DNA from 2 places in the Neptunicella sp. genome. Region 1 is predicted to be linked to the other one. Evidence: riboswitches for the same ligand, from Rfam matches in the RefSeq annotation. Region 1 holds a riboswitch; the other holds the start of a gene.

Region 1 (9,780 bases):
GCAATTGCAGACATCCAAATTAATGCAACTCTTGATCGACCCGGCGGATATATAATAAACAGCATGTTATAAACGGCTCCATTACCAATACCACTTGCCGCAAATAGCCCCAAGAACAACAGAAAAAATGGAATAAAATACTCTTCAGGTGTAATCGATTGATATGCGTTTTGCATATAGTAAGCAATCCCTAATACACATATCAGCATCAACATTCCACTGAGCAATGTGACCAACGCTCCCCCTATTTTTTCTGCCAACCAACTGCCGAGAGGACGAATTAATATGCCAATAAAAGGCCCGATCCACGTGTAAGTTAATACACTGGGGGCATTAGGGTTTGGTAACGAGTGTATGATAGCGCCATCACTAACGACATGAGTGTAGCCAAAGATGACTTCAACCGTAAGTGGGAACGATGCTGAATAGCCAATAAATGAGCCAAAAACCATGATATGCAACAAGCTCAATCCCCAAGTATGCTTGTTATACAACAGTCTGGGATGATGGTCTAAATCTGTACCAGTGTGACCAAGTCGTATTTTTAGTAAAATGATGGTACCGATGATGGCCAGCAAGATAACGATTTCTTTCGGAAGCTGAACACCTCCACCATTCATGTCTGCCGGAAAAACAAGCCAAAGGCCCAGAAATGAGATAATAAATCCTATCGCTAATACCGATATAATCATTGTTGTTGCCAACCTGAATTGTGGCAACGTAGGCGTTATTTCAGGTGTATGGATATTATTCGAACCAAACCATAATAAAATGATTAATGGAATCAACAGCAGTAACCATAAAAATCCGGTATTTTGTAACCATAGTGGTTGTCCCGTTTGAATACTGCCTAAAATGTTACCTCCGGGCTGAACCAGGAAATTGGGATCTCCACTGAATATTGAGAAAATTCCATAAGACATCAATATCGGCATCAATACTTGCACAACTACTATGCCAAAAATGCCTAATCCAGCATGCAAACTTAATACGAAAGGTTGTTCTTTCTTGGGATAAAAGAAACTGATGTTTGATATTGAAGAGGCGAAATTACCTCCTCCGATACCAGACAGGAGTGACATCAACTGAAATATCCATAATGGTGTGTCAACTCGTTGTAACGCGAAAGCCGTTCCTATCGATGGCAACAACAACATACTTGTAGTCAAAAATAGCGTGTAACGTCCTCCACACAATTGAACCAGAAACCCTGATGGAATACGTAAGGTAGCGCCACTAAACCCAGCAATCGCAATTAGACTAAATAATTCATCATACTCGAATGGAAAACCTACATTCAGCATTTGTACGCTAATTACACTCCATTGCATCCAAATTCCAAAAGCGCATAGCAGACCTAGAACAGAGATCCATAGATTTCTATTCGCGATCTTCTGTCCTTGCTCATGCCAGAAATCGTTATTATCTGGTAACCAATTTCTCAGATCAGACATAACTTATGGCGCTCCTCAATCCAGCAACCTAATTCTTGCACTATGAATGGTTATTCATTTGGTCACAATGTATCTTCGGAGTTAATGTATTTAAGGTAGTTTGGGGTACCCAGAAAGAGGTATGTACAAAGGTATTTTTAAATTATTTATATAAAAAACAAAAAGTTATATTTTTCATACTTCGCTTCAGTCTTACTGTCGATTAAAAATAATATGTCAGATAACAATAATATGATTTATATCAACGTTTATCTTGCATTAATGTAAGCTAATGGCGTTATTAACTTTATAAAGGTTTATGGAGTATTCCTGTGTCAGAACAGAAATTCAGCATAATGTTGGTAGATGATCATCCTTTATTACGTAAGGGATTGAATCAACTTATTTTAATGGAAGATGATCTGGAAGTCGTGGCTGAAGCCAGTAATGGGGCCGAAGCCATTGAACTTGCCTCTGAGCTTGAACCGGATTTAATTATTCTTGATTTAAATATGCAGGGTATGGACGGGCTACAAACCTTAAAAGCAATGCGTGATAAAGAGATTACATCTCGCATTGTGATGTTAACAGTATCAGATGCGGATGAAGATGTTGTTGAAGCAATTAGTCAAGGGGCCGACGGATACTTGCTTAAAGATAGTGATCCAGAATTATTGCTGGACAATATTAAACGTGCTCTTAGTGGAAAAATGGTATTGAGTGAAGCCGTCACCGAAGTATTGGCAACGGCGCTAAGGAGACCGACCGTAAAGCCGGTTGCAGAATTAAACAGTTTAACTAATCGTGAATATGAAATCTTAAGTTTGATTGCGAAGGGAATGAGTAACAAAGTTATTGCACGCGAGTTGGATATTTCCGATGGGACTGTCAAAGTACATGTTAAACATTTGCTTAAGAAATTAGGATTAAGATCCAGAGTCGAAGCCGCAGTATGGATGGTTGAACAACAGAGTAACTAGATGCTACACATCTTTAACTATACCAACATCTGAGCATAAACAATGTCTGAAACTGATGTTGAAAAATCACTTTCTTAATCAAAGTTGGCAAACGGAACAGTCGGCGCGTTTTGGAATATTGAAACGCTGCCAGTCCCCGGTCATAGCATCGTACAGTTGTAGTTGGCCTATCAGCGGCTGAGCAAAGCCGGTCAGTAATTTGATCGTTTCCAATGCCTGCATACTGCCAATAGTCCCCACCACAGGTGACATAATGCCGCTTTCCACACAAGACAACTGTTGCTCTCCAAACAAACTACTTAAACATTGATAGCAAGGGCCTTTGCTAGCGGGATAAAAGGTTGTAATTTGTCCTTCCATTCTTATAGCCGCTCCCGACACCAGTGGTTTGCTATACTCCACAGCAAGCTGATTGAGCAAATTACGCGTTGGCAGATTGTCGGTGCAATCCACCAGTACATCGATATCTTCAATCAGACTCTCAAATAGCGTTCGATCCAGTCGTTGTTTAATGGCCCCTACTTCACATTCTGCGTTAATTCGCGTCAACGCATCTTTTGCCGACTGGACTTTAGCGTTGCCCAATGAGACATCACCATGTAACACCTGACGTTGCAGGTTGGTCAATTCCACATTGTCATCATCTACCAACAACAGACTTCCCAACCCAGCGGCCACCAAATATTGGGCACAGGCGCAACCCAGCCCACCTACACCAATTTGCAGTACCTTGCCGTTAAGCAGTTTTTCCTGTGCATCGATATCGAATCCTGGGATCAGGATTTGACGACAGTAACGCATGGCTTGTTGCTGGGAAAGTTTTCTGGGCATATCAATTCATTGTTTTTGGTAGTAAACAGGTTGTATCACCGCGACAGCCGTCATGCAATTCCCTAAAAGGAGTAGGCCGTCCACCCATGAAGTGACAGCATCATGTCATTAGTAGTAACCCCCTGTCTTTATTCAAAAATAAGTTTTACTTTGTTGCTATTAGTAAGAACGAGGAACCTGTTTTGAAAAAACTATTAACGCTGTGTATGGGGTCACTTCTAAGCGTTGCTCCCGCCATGGCTAACAATAGCTTGTTGGACGACATTAAACAGGCAGCCAGTGACAGCAAAATCGACCTAAATCTACGTTATCGCTATGAATGGGTCGATCAGGATGGTATTGACGAAGGTGCTGGCGCGTCAACTTTGCGTACCCGTTTAACTTATCAGGCTGGAAGCTTCCGCGGTTTCAAAGTAAAGCTGGAGGCGGATGATGTCAGTAATATAGGCAACGATTTATACAACAGTACGGTTAATGGTAAAAGCCAATATCCGGTTGTCGCAGACCCAGTCGGTACCGAACTAAACCAGGCCTTTATCAGCTATGCAACAAACAACCTCATATTTTCTGTGGGCAGGCAACGTATTAATCACAACGATCAACGTTTTGTCGGCGGGGTGGGGTGGCGTCAGAACGAACAAACTTTTGACGGATACCGGGTCGAATACCATTCCGGAAAAATCAATGCTGACTATGCCTATGTATATAACGTCAATCGTATCTTTGGCCCCAACAGCCAAGACGGTGACTTGCCAGGCAGCTTGCATTTGCTTAACACGAGCGTCCAGTTTGATGAAAAGCATAGGCTAACCGGTTATATATATGATCTGGATTTTGATACTGCGGCAGCGGCGTCTAGCCTCACCCTTGGTGTAACCTACGATGGTAATGTGAGAGGTGTAACACTGCGTGCGTCCTATGCCCAACAATACGATTCCGGTGATAATCCGGTAAATTACAGCACCAGTTATTACAGTCTGGATACCAGTACCAAACTGGGCTTGATAACTTTTGGCGCAGGTTATGAATCGCTTGGAAGTGATAATGGTAAAGGCTTTGCAACCCCCTTGGCTACACTGCATAAATTTCAGGGCTTTACCGATAAATTTCTTGCCACCCCTGCCAATGGTGTAAACGATCTGTACTTCAAAGTATCGGGAAAAATGAATAAATTCGGTTTAACTGTTATTTGGCACAACCTGGAAGCCGAAACAGGCAGTGCAGACTATGGAACCGAAATAGATTTGGTTGCTTCCTACCCATTGGCCGACAAGATAGACTTACTGGTGAAATATGCAAATTACAGTGCGGATGAACATGCTGGCGATACCTCCAAGCTGTGGACTATGCTCACATTCTCTTTTTGACTGCTCACTCACAGTCATAGCCGATTCATTAGGATCGGCTTTTTTATTCGGGAATGGGTGATATGACCAAGATAAAGCATTCTGCGCTATATCCCCAAAGGGGTATCCCTTAAGCTCAATTACATAAACTACCTACTTGAACCACAATAGCTCATAGCTAACAAACTCCGAGCCTGTTCGCCTAAGCCGTAGCGTATGGTAAACAGGCCGTGGCTATTGCCACCGGGCCGAACTGAGAAATCTAACGGCCTCCCGGACACGTAATACGTGTACTTTTGGAAAGGTGTTTAATCTGATGTTACAAGATACTTTTGGTCGACATTTTCATTACCTGCGTTTGTCAGTCACTGATATGTGCAATTTTCGCTGCAATTATTGTCTGCCGGATGGTATCGACTGCGATCAGTCTAAAGATTATTTAACGTTAAATGAAATCAAAACTCTGGTAGCTGCATTTGCCCACATGGGGACCAGTAAAATCCGTATTACCGGGGGCGAGCCAGCTTTGCGGAAAGATCTTACCGAGATCATCCATATCTGCCAACAGACACCAGGTATTGAACAAATTGCTCTGACCACAAACGGCTTTAACCTAGACCGGAAAATTAAGGATTTTGTCGCAGCCGGATTAACCGCTGTTAACGTTAGTGCAGATAGTCTTGATCCGCGAATGTTTGCTGACATTACAGGCAAAAATATGCTGGAACGCGTAATGTGTGGTGTCGATGCCGCCATCGCAACAGGATTAACCAAAGTCAAATTAAATACCGTGTTACTGCGCCAGTACAATACGCAGGAGTTTGATCTTTTCCTTAGCTATTTAAAAAACCATCCTGTCACCTGGCGCTTTATCGAATTGATGCAAACCGGAGACAATGCAAATTTCTTTAGTCGAAATCATGTGGCGGGAGAAACACTTCGTCAACAATTAGTTGCTGATGGTTGGGAAAGGATTGTCCGCGACAAACAAGCCGGACCAGCACTGGAATATCGCCATGAAGATTATCAAGGTCAAGTGGGCTTGATCATGCCTTACAGCAAAGATTTTTGTCAGAGTTGTAATCGTTTGCGTGTGTCCTCACATGGAAATGTGCATCTTTGTTTGTTTGCGGAACAAGGGTTTTCGATTCGGCCATATTTACAACAAGGCGATATTCAAGCTACTTGTGATGCCGTACAGACACTAATGAAAGCCAAACTGGCCAGTCATTCTCTACAGCAAGGTTTTACCGGCGCAACCCGCCAGTTGGCGATGTTGGGAGGGTAATATGCTTTGTTTCAACGGCCTGGTATTAGCAGGCGGTAAATCGTCCCGTATGGGGCAGGACAAAGCAATGCTCAGAGTGAATAACGAAACGTTATTGATGCGTTGTCGGCGTATTTTAATCGAAACTGGTGCCAAACAGGTAATGATTAGCCGCAATGATGGTAATCCACAACACATTGTTGACACTTTTATGGGCAAAGGTCCACTAGGCGGTATTCATGCAGCAATAGAGCAAACCAGTACATTACCTCTGTTAGTGCTTCCGGTCGATTTACCTTTGGTTAGTTCTCAAATGCTAAATAAACTGGTTGAAGAAGGTTTCAATCAACAGACATCATGTCGCTATGAAAAACACAATTTACCCGTATTTATTTTTCGACCAGCAGAACTACTGACATCGCTATACCATACCCTGATCACAGATCAGGATTTATCTGTAGGGCGTTTTTTCGCGGGTTTCCCAATACAAAACCTACCGTTAAAAAACCCGAATGCCTTAACCAATACTAATACGCTTGCCGAATGGCAGGCTAGTCAGACTGAATCCATTATAGAGAATATGCTATGAGTCATGCAGCCAAACAATTCGTGCCATTAAATATTGCCGTTATAACAGTATCGGATACTCGCACCGAAGCCAATGATACTTCAGGTGACTATCTATGCAATTGTGCCAATGAGGCCGGCCACAATATTATGGATAAAGATATAGTGATTGACGATATCTATCAGATCCGCGCATTGGCATCCAGGCATATAGCCGATCCACAGGTTCAGGCTATTCTGATCACCGGTGGCACTGGCTTTACCGAGCGCGATTCCACTCCCGAAGCCATATTGCCATTATTTGACAAGCAGGTAGAAGGATTTGGCGAGTTGTTCCGTTATATTTCCTATCAGGAAATCGGTACCTCAACCATCCAGTCCCGGGCGGTGGCGGGTTTGGCAAATGGCACCATTATCTTTTGTCTTCCGGGCAGTCCCGGTGCTTGTGGCACAGCCTGGAAAGGGATTATCTGCGCCCAGTTAGATGGCCAACAAGGCCCTTGCAATTTTGTTCCCCATCTTAAACGCACTCAATTAGAACAATGCAAAAGCCGGGCATGAGTATGAACAGTTTTACTCATTTGGATCAGCAAGGTCACGCGAATATGGTGGATATTACTACTAAGGCGGTGACACAACGCAAAGCCATTGCGCGGGGGTTCATACGGATGCAAACCTCAACACTTTCCAATATCAGGGAGCAACAGCTAATCAAAGGGGATGTTATTGCTACGGCACATATCGCTGCTATTCAGGGCGCCAAACGTTGTGCGGATTTAATTCCACTTTGTCATCCATTGATGCTCAGTAGAGTATCGGTGGAATTTGAACTGGATGACACAAATTCCCGTATCTGGATTTATGCCACCTGCAAAGTGCATGGGAATACAGGAGTGGAAATGGAAGCGCTGACCGCCGTCAGTGTAGCAGCACTAACGTTGTTTGATATGTGTAAAGCCGTTGATAAAACTCTGCAGATTGGCGGTATTCAGGTACAGGCCAAGTATGGAGGAAAAAATGGTGATTGGGAGCGAGAAGATGCTTGAAATACGATTTTTTGCCATGTTCAGGGAGCGCCTGAAATGTGACGGCCTACGCCTTGAATACGAGGGACAGCATGATGTAGGGCAGTTGAAAATATTATTAGCGTCTCGAGGGGGCGACTGGGAAGTTCTTGGTGGACACAACGTGCTGGCCGCAGTCAATCAAACCCTGTGCGGTGAAAAACAGCGTATTCATGATGGTGATGAAATTGCGTTCTTTCCTCCTGTAACCGGAGGCTAACATGATAAGCATCCAGATTGCCGACTTCGATGTAGGTGGTGAATACCAGGCATTAAAAAAAGCAGCTGACGGCGATGGTGCGATTGTCATCTTTACCGGAGTCGTAAGAGATCTATGTAGCCTTGGCAGCGTCAACGGCGTCAATCTGGAACACTATCCGGGTATGGCCGAGAAATCTCTGATGGAAATCTGTAGCCAAGCCCGCCAGCGCTGGTCATTAGGCCAACTGCGGATCATCCACCGGGTTGGCGAACTAATGGCCAATGAACAAATTGTTTTTGTTGGTGTAACTAGCAAACATCGCCGCGATGCCTTTGATGCTTGCGAATTTCTGATGGATTATTTAAAAACCCGTGCTCCAATATGGAAGAAAGAGCTTACCAGTCAAGGAGGTGTGTGGGTGGAAGCAAAAGCTTTAGATGATGACTATGCTGCTCGTTGGAAATAATTTTTTATAAAAATTAGAAACAGATAGATAAACATATTTGCGGATACAGTCCTCTTCACACGGATTTGAGTTATCAGCATGTGGCCTTCGAAAACCCTGAATAGAATCTAAGGTAAGCGGAACCTTCTGCAGGACTTTCGCATAACTTTATCTGTTTTCCGCTCATAGGATGGTACATCAATGCCAAAATATTCAGGAAATTTATGAATATAGCAGGGTGGAGATGAGAACTGACTTCTAGAGGTATCTTGGCTGCAATCTTTTTTGTCTTCATATGTGTTACTTTAGGCGAATTGTTGTCCGGCCAAATCATTAACGTTCTGTGATTTCCACAATTTTAATATAACCAACCGGTACGAAAAGACACACCGACAAGTACAAACAGTATAGAAAACAAGGTAACCGGGATAATATGCCAAGCCATGGTAACCAGGCTTTTTTCTGAAAGCTTGGGTAATACTCGAAGCTTTGCATCCAATGCAAATCCTATCGTTGCTGCAAGCAGACTGAGTTTGGCCAGAATTCCATTTGCTAGCGGATTGCTGATATCAAACCACAAGCGAACATCAGGTAGCATGTAATAGGCAAGTAGCAAGCCGGTAACTATCTGGACAATCAGTGCGGGCATTCCGATCTTCTCATAGGCAGATTCAAAATTAAGCAACATCATGGGTGAGCATGTCCTGAGCACTTTCGGCAATATTACTGTGGCAAGCACAATATGCCCGCCAGTCCAGATGGTTGCCGCCAGAATATGTAATACCAACAATACGTCGTACATTGTTACTCACCGGCCCGTTTAGTCCAAAACGATGTTTTAGACTGCACTTAGCAAACTATCAAATAATTCAATAATGACGTTTTCCCCTTCAGCCACATGGCCACGTTCGTTTTCCAGTACCACATAGCAGTTGGCCTGGTAAAAAGAAGATAACACCCCGGAACTTTGGTTGGATAACGGACTGACGCTTAGATTGCCTTGATTATCCTTCACGTAAATACCACGTTGAAAATCAGTACGACCGGGGCGCTTTCTAAATGATTCAGATGCTTTGGCTTTAAGCCGCGTTCTCTGGGTAGGTATTTTACCGCTGAGCAATTGCAAGCTGGGTAACGCAATTTGGTGAAAGGTCACCATTGACGATACTGGATTGCCAGGCAAACCAAAAAAATAGCTGTTGGGTAAACGGCCAAAGGCCAACGGTTTTCCGGGTTTAATCGCCAACTTCCAAAAAGCAATATCACCCAATTCTTCCAGTATTTCGCGAGTAAAGTCGGCTTCACCTACCGAAACTCCTCCTGAAGTAATCACCACATCAGCCTGCTGGTCGGCCTGCAAAAATGCGTTACGAATACTGTCAGGACTATCTTCAATAACACCTAAATCGATTACCTGCATTCCCGCTTGTTGTAACAAAGCCTGCAAGGCGGGGCGATTAGAATCATAAATGCAACCCTCGGGCAGAATTTCACCGGGCTGGTACAACTCGTCGCCTGTTGAAAAAATCGCTACTTTAACAAATCTAAATACCGGTACATGTATCACACCGATTGAGGCCAGCAAACCGATGTCTACCGGACTGACTTTATGTCCCTTACTCAATACACTTTGTCCCTGACAAAT
Region 2 (9,780 bases), on a different contig from region 1:
GTAGGGTTTTCTTACGCCCGAATTTATCTGAAATATAACCACCACCGGGGCGTGACATCAGGTTCATAAAGGCATACATACCGGCTAATAAGCCAGCTACCGCCATACTTAAATCAAAGGTTTCAGCGAAAAAGGCTGGGAGCATGGAAATCACCGCCAGTTCGGAACCAAAGGTCGCAAAATACAGTACATTGAGCACCGCGACTTGTTTAAATGCATAGCGGTGGATCTCGGGTACCGGTTGCTTAAAGACATTTTTATTTACTTTAAATGCGCCATAGGAATCATAGAAAAAGAGTAGCATCAGGCCGATATAAATAATGGTTGCGACGTTACTACTGAGCATGGATACGCCTTGGGGAGATAACTTCCAGTTCAGCAATGCCAAGGCAAAATACAGAGGCAGTTTCATGACGAGTAAAAAGAAAAAATCGCCTTTGCTGGTTACTTCTAAGCCCCCCATTGTTTTAGGGCTGAAATAGGTTGAGCCTTTAGGCGTGTCGCTAACATTTTTATAGTAAACCACACTGAATATCAGGCTCATTAAGCCGGTAATGCCAATCGCATAACGCCAGCCATCTTCACCGCCAAATAAAACCGCTACGGTGGGTAAGGTAAAGGCCGCCGCCGCAGAACCGAAGTTGCCCCAGCCACCATAAACGCCTTCTGCGGTGCCTAATTCTTTGGCTGGAAACCACTCGCTTACCATGCGAATACCGATGACAAAGCCAGCACCAATAAAGCCCAGTGCGAAACGAGAAATGACTAATTGGGTGTAAGACTCAGCTAAAGCAAAGGTGAAGCAGGGAATCGAACAAATAGCCAGTAAACTTGAGTAGACTAATCGAGGTCCAAATTTGTCGGTTAGGGTGCCAATTAGCACTCTGGCTGGAATGGTTAAGGCCACATTCAAAATGAGTAGGGTTTTCCATTCATCATTGGATAAACCCAGGTCATTCACGATGACGGCCTTTAATGGCGCCATGTTGTACCACACCACAAAAGTGATGAAAAAGGCCATCCAGGATAGATGTAGTATTTTCATCTTGCCTTGGAAGGAAGCTAAGTTAAATTTTTCAGTAGACAAAATACTTTCCTTAAATTTGAGTTGATGGACAGTGAGCCATTCGCAATTTGTAGGCCAAGTATTGTTATTTTGATGTTATGCCGGTTTTGACGATGGTTATTTTAGACTGGTTCGAAATGACTTTAGCAAATCCTCGCCACAGTCAGTCAATGTGGTTGTATTGCCCGAAACGTATCATCAGAACGCAAATCTACAATAACCCGTGAGGGGAAAAATTAGTCTGCTCTCAGGGCGCCTAAAAAATATTCAAAAGGTAATTCAAAGCGTGAATTTATGAGCTGGCCAGACTGGTGTTTAGCCGTTAATTTTGAATTTAATTGGTGCGCAAGCACCATAATTGGGCGTCCAAAATGCTGCGCACTAAACTTGTGCACAATGCACTGATAAGAACACAAATTACTCATTTTTAATATGAGTTATATTCTTAACCATTTGAATTTATTAAATAAAAAAATGTGGCATCAACACTGCTAGTAATAGACATCTCGTATTATTTATTTGTAAGAACAAGGATCACAGATGTCAAAGCCAACAATTAGAGTTGTGGTTGTCGGAAACGGTATGGTTGGACACCATTTTGTTGAACAGCTGCGCCAGCAAGCGATCACGGATATACAGATTACGGTGTTATCTGCCGAATCCCGATTGGCTTATGACCGTGTACATCTATCTGAATATTTCTCCGGGAAAACCGCTGATGATTTAGCCATGGCCACACCGGAACAATATGATCAGCTCGGTGTGTACTACAAGACTGATGCAAAAGTCATCGATATTGATAAGCAGGCAAAAACCGTCACTACCGAACAAGGTGAGGTGTTTGAATATGACAAGCTTGTTCTGGCGACAGGTTCTTATCCTTTTGTTCCCCCTATTCCCGGTAAAGATCGTGAACATACCTTGGTATATCGCACTATTGAAGATCTTGAAGCAATCAGTGCTTCTGCTGCGGTCAGTAAAGTCGGGGTTGTTATCGGTGGAGGGCTATTAGGCCTGGAAGCCGCTAATGCGCTCAAACAAGCTGGTCTGGAAACCCATGTGGTGGAATTTGCTCCTCAACTGATGGCGGTTCAGGTTGATACCGGAGGGGGTAATTTACTTAAGCGTAAAATTGAAGAAATAGGCGTTAAAGTACATACCAATCGAGCAACAGAAATGATTGAAGTCGGAGAACAGTACCGTTACAAATTGTGCTTTAAGGGCGGTGAATCGCTGGAAACCGATTTAATCCTGTTTTCTGCTGGCATCCGTCCACAAGATGAACTGGCGCGCAAATTTAAGCTGGAACTTGGTGAACGTGGCGGGATTGTGATCAATAACCAGTGCCAGACATCGGATCCGGATATTTATGCTATTGGCGAATGTGCTTTATGGAACAATTTTATTTTTGGTCTGGTGGCTCCGGGATACACCATGGCGCGTACCGCTGCCAGCCATATAGTTGGTGAAGAAGCTGCATTTACGGGTGCGGATATGAGCACCAAGCTCAAATTAATGGGGGTCGATGTGGGCTCAATTGGTGACGCTCATGCCCGTACCTCAGGGGCGCTGACATATGTATTTGAGAATCAACCGGAAGGCGTTTACAAAAAAATTGTGGTGGATGCGGATAAAAAGCATCTGCTTGGTGCCGTATTGGTGGGCGACAACAGTGATTACGATAATCTGTTGCAATATGCCTTAAATGGCATTGCATTGCCCGATGCGCCAGAAAGTCTGATTTTACCCACCAGTGCTGGCGGGCCTCCTGCGTTGGGCGCTGACGCGTTGCCAGAGTCCGCCACGATCTGTTCCTGCCACAATGTATCTAAAGGCGACATTATTGCCAGTATTGATGCCGGCAGTTGTGATTTACCTGCGGTTAAATCCTGTACTAAAGCAGCCACTGGCTGCGGTGGCTGTGCCGCGTTATTGAAAAATGTTGTGGATTGTGAATTCAGCAAACGGGGCATGGAAGTTAAAAAAGACATCTGTGAACATTTTCCCTATAGCCGTCAGGAATTATTTCATCTGGTACAAGTTGACCGGATCAAAAGCTTCGATGAGTTGATTGACAAACATGGTCATGGATTGGGCTGTGATATATGCAAACCGGCCATAGGATCGATTTTAGCGTCGGTGTGGAATGACTTTATTCTGGCTCCCGATCATGTGGGACTACAAGATACCAATGACACCTATTTAGCCAATATGCAAAAAGATGGTACCTATTCCATTGTGCCACGGGTAGCAGGGGGCGAAATTACCCCGGATAAGTTAATTGTATTGGGATTGGTGGCTAAAAAATACAAGCTATATACCAAGATTACCGGTGGCCAGCGGGTTGACCTGTTTGGCGCACGCATGGAGCAACTGCCGGATATTTGGAACGAATTAATCGATGCCGGATTCGAAACCGGTCATGCCTATGCCAAATCTCTTCGAACAGTTAAGTCCTGCGTGGGCAGTACCTGGTGTCGCTATGGGGTACAAGATAGTGTAGGTACCGCAATCGATATTGAAAACCGCTATAAAGGGTTGCGTGCGCCACATAAACTCAAAATGGCCGTGTCCGGTTGTACTCGAGAATGTGCCGAGGCACAGAGCAAAGATGTGGGTATTATTGCCACCGAAAACGGCTGGAATATGTACGTGTGCGGCAATGGTGGGATGAAACCACGCCATGCTGACCTGTTTGCTACCGATTTAGATACCGATACGCTAATTAAATATATTGACCGTTTTCTAATGTTTTACGTACGTACTGCCGACCGTTTACAGCGCACTTCGGTATGGATGGATAACTTGGAAGGCGGTCTCGATTACCTCAAACAGGTGATTATTGAAGATTCACTGGGTATTGCGGATGAGCTCGAAAGTCAGATGCAGCATGTGATAGAAACCTATGAATGTGAATGGAAAAAAGCGCTGGAGAATGACAGCTCATTAAAACGTTTCCGTCAGTTTGTTAACAGTCCTGAACAGGACAAAAATGTGATATTTGTCCAGCAACGGGATCAAATTCGCCCGGCAACTGAACAGGAAAAAGCCCAAATGGATAAATCCAAGGCAGACGAATTAGCCATCGAATTGGTGTAGGAGCAGATAATGAGCGACTGGATAAAAGTGTGTGAAGTAAATGACTTGGTCAACAATTCAGGCGTTTGTGCCTTGATTAGAGGAAAACAAATCGCGTTATTTTGTGTACAGCAAGCAGCGAATCAGCAAGTGTTTGCGATCAGTAACTGGGATCCAATTGGCAAAGCGAACGTATTAAGTCGTGGTTTGTTGGGATCGTCGGGTGACAATGTGGTGGTGGCATCCCCTTTATATAAACAGCATTTTTGTTTGCGTACTGGACTCTGTTTGGAGGATGCCGAACAACAGGTACAGGTCTATCAAGTCAGAATTGAAAACAATGATGTTCAGTTGCAATGGGTTGACTAAATGATTGCCAATCTCGCCAGTCAGTTTTTTAGTCGTTTACCTTATGGTTTAGGTCGCGTGGGTAACACTCGTGCAGCACATCAGACCAAGTTGCCGAGACACTCTAATGGACAGGTATGGTTGATTGGGGCCGGCCCTGGTGACGCGGAGTTGTTAACCTTAAAGGCTCACCGTCTAATTCAACAAGCCGATGTGGTGATGTATGACTGGTTGGTGAATCCGGATATTTTGCAGATGATCCCACCTAACGTGCAGCGGATATTTGTGGGAAAAAAATGCGGCCAACACAGTATGAAGCAAGCGGATATTTGCCAGTTAATGGTCGACACTGCCTTGCAGGGTAAAAATATTGTGCGCTTAAAAGGAGGAGACCCTGCCGTTTTTGGCCGCTTGGCGGAGGAGTGTGACATTCTCAGCCAGCATCAAATTGATTTCGCCGTGGTGCCGGGTATTACCTCTGCATCCGGTATGTCGGCTTATTCGGGGATCCCGCTAACCCATCGCGATTGCGCTCAGTCAGTGCGTTTTATTACCGCCCATATGAAGAATATTGAGCAGGAACCTGACTGGTCGGCATTGGTGCCTGAAGCATCGCAATCGATGAATGAGACGCTGGTATTTTATATGGGGTTGTCGCGGTTAACTATTATTAGTCAGCGCTTGATACAGCATGGAATGAATGCAGATATGCCGGTGGCGGTGATTGATCACGCTACGCTTGCCAATCAACAGGTGTGTACTGGTACATTGGCTGATATCGAAAATCGGGTAGCTCAACAAGATTTTACCGGACCAGCCTTAATTATTGTCGGTGAAGTGGTGACAAAACGACAAGGGGTCAATTTGTCTATGTTAGAATCGCCAGCCTTTATTTCTTAATCAGCCATATCCATGTCAGCACAGTTTAAACAACATTTGAAAACCCTAGGCCGAGGCTTACGCGCTGGTCGTAATTTAACCCAAGCTGAAGCCTATGAAGCATTTAGTTTACTGTTAGCAGGTCAAGCTACCGCTGAACAGCGCGGTGCTTTTTTAATGTTATTACGGGTACGCGAAGAAACGGCCGAGGAACTGGCCGGTTTTGTACAAGCTTGCCGAGCGTTTAATCAAACTGAATTGAGCGATTTGAAGGTTGATTTGGATATGGGCTGTTATGCCGGTAAACGTCGTCATCTTCCCTGGTTTTTGCTGGCTTGCAGAGTGCTGGCCCAAAAGGGTAAACGGATTTTTTTGCATGGTAGTGAAGAGCCGGATTCACAGCGTTTATATTTAACCGAAGTATTACCACAACTCGGATTTTCACCCGCGCAAACAGTCGCCGAAGCAAAGGTGCAACTGGCGCAGTGGGGCATGACCTATATGAACTTGTCCCAGATCAATCCACAGCTGGATGAGCTTATTCAGTTACGTGCCCAGTTTGGTTTACGCAGTTGTGCAAATACCTTGGCCAGAATGCTAAACCCCAGTCAAGCAGCGTATTCGTTGCAAGGGGTTTATCACCATCATGTAGATCAAAAACATGCGGATACCGCTTTGTTGACCAAGCATAACAATATGCTGTGTTTTCGTGGTGAAGGAGGGGAAATTGAGTTTAATCCTGAACGTAATGTAACGCTGCATGTGGTGCGGCACGGTGGTTATCAGAGCATCGAAGTGCCGTTATTGTTACCACAATGGCAAGTCAAAGATAAGGCGCTTGATGTACAGCAATTGCAACGTTACTGGCAAGGCGAATTTGCTTCTGATTATGCTTATACTGCGGTGATTGGCACTCTTGCTGTGCAGTTGGTGTTACTGGAAAAACTGGACTGGTCACAGGCGCACCTGCAAGCACAAACCTTGTGGAAGGAGCGTGATAAACAAGGCTTATTTTTAGAGGCAACAGCTTAACTTTCGGAGTAAGCAACTTGATTGCGGCCGCGCTTTTTGGCTAGATAAACGGCATCATCAGCTTGTTTGATAAACGTCGCAATATCTTGCCCATCAACCAGCCCGGCAATGCCGATGCTGCAAGTGAGGTTGACGTCGATGGACAGTTTTAGTCCGGCAATATTAGTGCGTATACGTTCGGCTAATTCATAGGCTTGCTGTTGATCCACTTCACATAAAACAATCAGGAATTCTTCACCACCATAACGCCCAACATAATCGGTTTGGCGACAGGTAGTTAAGATGTTTTGCGCAATTTGAACCAGAATCTCATCGCCAACCTGATGACCATGGTTGTCGTTAATGTGTTTAAAAAAATCTACATCCAGCATTAGGATGGAGCAACTGCGTTGATAGCGTTTGCAGCGTTCCATTTCTCTTTGCAGGTCAGACATAATGGCACGCCGGTTGCTGATGTTGGTTAATGGATCAGTGTGAGCCTGAATACGTAATTCTTGAGTACGCTCTTCTATTTTAGTTTCCAGCGTCGCGTTGATTTCGCGCAGTTCCTGTTGGGCTGCGACAAGTTCGGCATTACGTTGGGATAACATGGCTGCACTCGGCAGCTGCAATATTTTGGGAGTGAGCTTCCATAACACAATGGCGGTGGTCATCGAGATGAGGCCGGTGAAAAGTTTCACTATGCCTTCGAGATAATAATAACCATGCCAAATATTGATTAAGCCGAATACATGCGTAATACCGCAAAAACCGATGAACCCGGCGAACATTAGGAAAAGCCGGTCAAATTTTAAATCGTCGCGTTTACGTACCAAATGGATTAAGGCAATCGGAATGAGGGCATAGGCAATGGCGGTAAGTAAGTCTCCGCCGACATGCAGGAATAACAGATCCCAACGCCATAATAAACAATGGCCATGTGGCATAAAACTACCATCGAACAGATCACTAAGCATTTTATTATCCTTTTTAATGCTGAAACAACTGTTAAACAAGGCGTTTAGCCCATGGGGGGTGACCTTGCGCCTTTCAACGGCCCCTCACTTCAAGAATTGTTTAAAAATGTTTGAGAGTCAATTATTTAATCCGGCTATTTGGCAGGAAAGGGATGATAAATCGCGCTGAATAAGCGATACTGAAATCGTTAACTCCTAGCCTTTTTAGCTAAATTTGGTGTTGTTTTAAATTGATCAAACAAGCTGAACTGGCCGCCATAAAGATGAATGGATCCTGTTTACGATTATTCGACTGATGGCCGGGCTGCAAGAGAAATCGACCAGCTTCCCGATATGCGTAACAAACGTTAAGCATTGACTTTGGAAAGGATGAAAATAGTACTATGTTAGAAGATAAGCTGGGGCGACGCTTTCATTATTTGCGCCTGTCCATAACCGATGTATGCAACTTCAGTTGCAACTACTGTCTGCCCGATGGCTATCAGTGTGATAGTTCCCGCGATTTTTTAAATCTGGATGAAATTCGTCATATCACTAGCGCTTTTGCGCAGTTAGGCACAAGTAAAATACGCATTACTGGCGGTGAACCGGCTTTGCGTAAAGATCTTACCGAAATTATCGCTATTTGTGCCCAAACTCCGGGGATTGAACAAGTGGCGATTACCACTAATGGTTTTCGATTAGAACGGGATATAGACGCTTGGTGCAAGGCGGGCTTGACCGCGCTAAATGTTAGTATCGATAGTTTGGATCCGCGCCAGTTTGCTGATATTACCGGGCAAAATAAGCTGACAACGATTTTACAAGGCGTCGAAAAAGCGGTTAAGGCGGGAATTAAAGTTAAAATTAATGCGGTGTTGTTAAAACCCTATAGCACCAATCAATTAGCGCGTTTTCTGGAATGGATTAAGCAACAGCCGGTTACATTGCGTTTTATCGAGCTAATGCAAACCGGTGATAATCAGGATTTTTTCCGCGCTAATCATTTATCTGGAGAACCGATTAAACAGCAGTTATTGCAACAAGGATGGAGTCAAATTATTCGTGATAAGGCTGCCGGTCCTGCGCAGGAATTTATGCATCCGGATTATGTTGGCCGAATTGGTTTAATCATGCCTTATAGCAAAGATTTTTGTGCCAGTTGCAACCGGCTACGAATTTCTTCTACCGGCAAATTACATTTATGTTTGTTTGCTGAGCAAGGATTGGAATTACGTCCGCTTATCCAGTTAGGTGATCAGCAAGCATTACAAAATGAATTGGTTAATTTGTTGGGTAATAAACAGGCTACTCACTGGTTACAAGACGGATATACCGGGGCAACGAAAAATCTAGCCATGCTAGGTGGATGAAGCAACAGTAATCGGATAAGCAAGGTGGGTCTTTAATTGAACATTGCTGGAGTGGTTCTGGCCGGTGGCTTGTCCCGCCGAATGGGACAGGATAAAGCCAATATGGATTGGCATGGTCAAAGTTTATTAGCCCGAGCGCAACAGCTATTGATTGGCTGTGAGGTTGAATCCGTATTGGTCAGCCGCAACCAACCGGGTTTTATTGGTGATATTTATCCTCAATCTGGCCCCTTGGGCGGGATACATGCGGTAATGAGTCAGCACCGCTTTGACGGATATTTGTTTGTGCCGGTGGATATGCCACTATTGACTGAAAACCTGATGATTACGCTACTAAAAACGGGGATGTCGTCACAGAATATCTGTTGTTACCAGGCGAGTTGTTTACCTATTTTTATCCCTTATTCAACGACCGTGGTGAGCTTTATTCAGCAACAGTTGCAAAACGACGGTAAACGTTCCATTACCTATATGCTTGAACAATTTGAGCATCATAAATTGCCCTGTGCTGTTCCGGAAAAATTTAAAAACTTAAATAGTATGGAAGACTGGCATCAGTTGATTTAACTATGCTGATATTAGCTTACTGCCTCACCCCAATTGGTGAGGCCACGGGCTGACTTTTTATGTTAACTGACGGAATTTTCTGATTTTGAATCCAATATCAACTAGAAAAATAAATCCTAATATAAAGATAAAATTTTGCCACCAGTTGTCGGGAAATACCGTTTTAAACAGATTGGTATTGTCTTGAGCTCCCCAGTAAACATCAATGGGGTTGTTTAACTGGAACATGGTGATTAATAGCACAAACGATATGGCGTAAATTAGCCAATCCGCAATGATTTTGCGTCGGGTCCAGTAGGGAGCCATCAATTTACTTAGGCTGAACAAGACCGATAATGCCATCACCACGTTAATCCAGGGTAACAGTGATAAAAGTTGCTCACTAACATGAATTGTCAGGCGCGCAGGCTCGCCATGATCATAGGGGCCAAAGAGTTGGTTAATAAATCCGATAAAGAGTAATTGGAATATTAACTCGACAGCACTCTCAAACAGACTGATT

What was found. Region 1 has a riboswitch for molybdenum cofactor ahead of moaA (GTP 3',8-cyclase MoaA). Riboswitches for the same ligand answer to the same signal wherever they lie in the genome.
Region 2: another riboswitch for molybdenum cofactor. It lies ahead of moaA (GTP 3',8-cyclase MoaA); the one in region 1 lies ahead of moaA (GTP 3',8-cyclase MoaA).

Annotation. Positions count from the first base shown of each region.
Region 1 is NZ_JBLWWF010000005.1:113,050-122,829, forward strand. It holds gene ACTD55_RS05525 (antiporter) at 1-1,454, opposite strand, end outside; gene narL (two-component system response regulator NarL) at 1,766-2,413, shown strand; gene moeB (molybdopterin-synthase adenylyltransferase MoeB) at 2,492-3,244, opposite strand; gene ACTD55_RS05540 (alginate export family protein) at 3,427-4,611, shown strand; molybdenum cofactor riboswitch at 4,765-4,913, shown strand; gene moaA (GTP 3',8-cyclase MoaA) at 4,907-5,878, shown strand; gene ACTD55_RS05550 (NTP transferase domain-containing protein) at 5,880-6,446, shown strand; gene moaB (molybdenum cofactor biosynthesis protein B) at 6,443-6,985, shown strand; gene moaC (cyclic pyranopterin monophosphate synthase MoaC) at 6,988-7,470, shown strand; gene ACTD55_RS05565 (MoaD/ThiS family protein) at 7,463-7,708, shown strand; gene moaE (molybdopterin synthase catalytic subunit MoaE) at 7,710-8,156, shown strand; gene ACTD55_RS05575 (copper resistance protein CopD) at 8,494-8,937, opposite strand; gene moeA (molybdopterin molybdotransferase MoeA) at 8,974-9,780, opposite strand, start outside.
Region 2 is NZ_JBLWWF010000003.1:27,590-37,369, forward strand. It holds gene ACTD55_RS02870 (NarK family nitrate/nitrite MFS transporter) at 1-1,087, opposite strand, end outside; gene nirB (nitrite reductase large subunit NirB) at 1,607-4,165, shown strand; gene nirD (nitrite reductase small subunit NirD) at 4,175-4,513, shown strand; gene cobA (uroporphyrinogen-III C-methyltransferase) at 4,514-5,392, shown strand; gene ACTD55_RS02890 (glycosyl transferase family protein) at 5,405-6,403, shown strand; gene ACTD55_RS02895 (GGDEF domain-containing protein) at 6,400-7,359, opposite strand; molybdenum cofactor riboswitch at 7,540-7,746, shown strand; gene moaA (GTP 3',8-cyclase MoaA) at 7,743-8,711, shown strand; gene mobA (molybdenum cofactor guanylyltransferase) at 8,748-9,278, shown strand; gene ACTD55_RS02910 (hypothetical protein) at 9,336-9,780, opposite strand, start outside.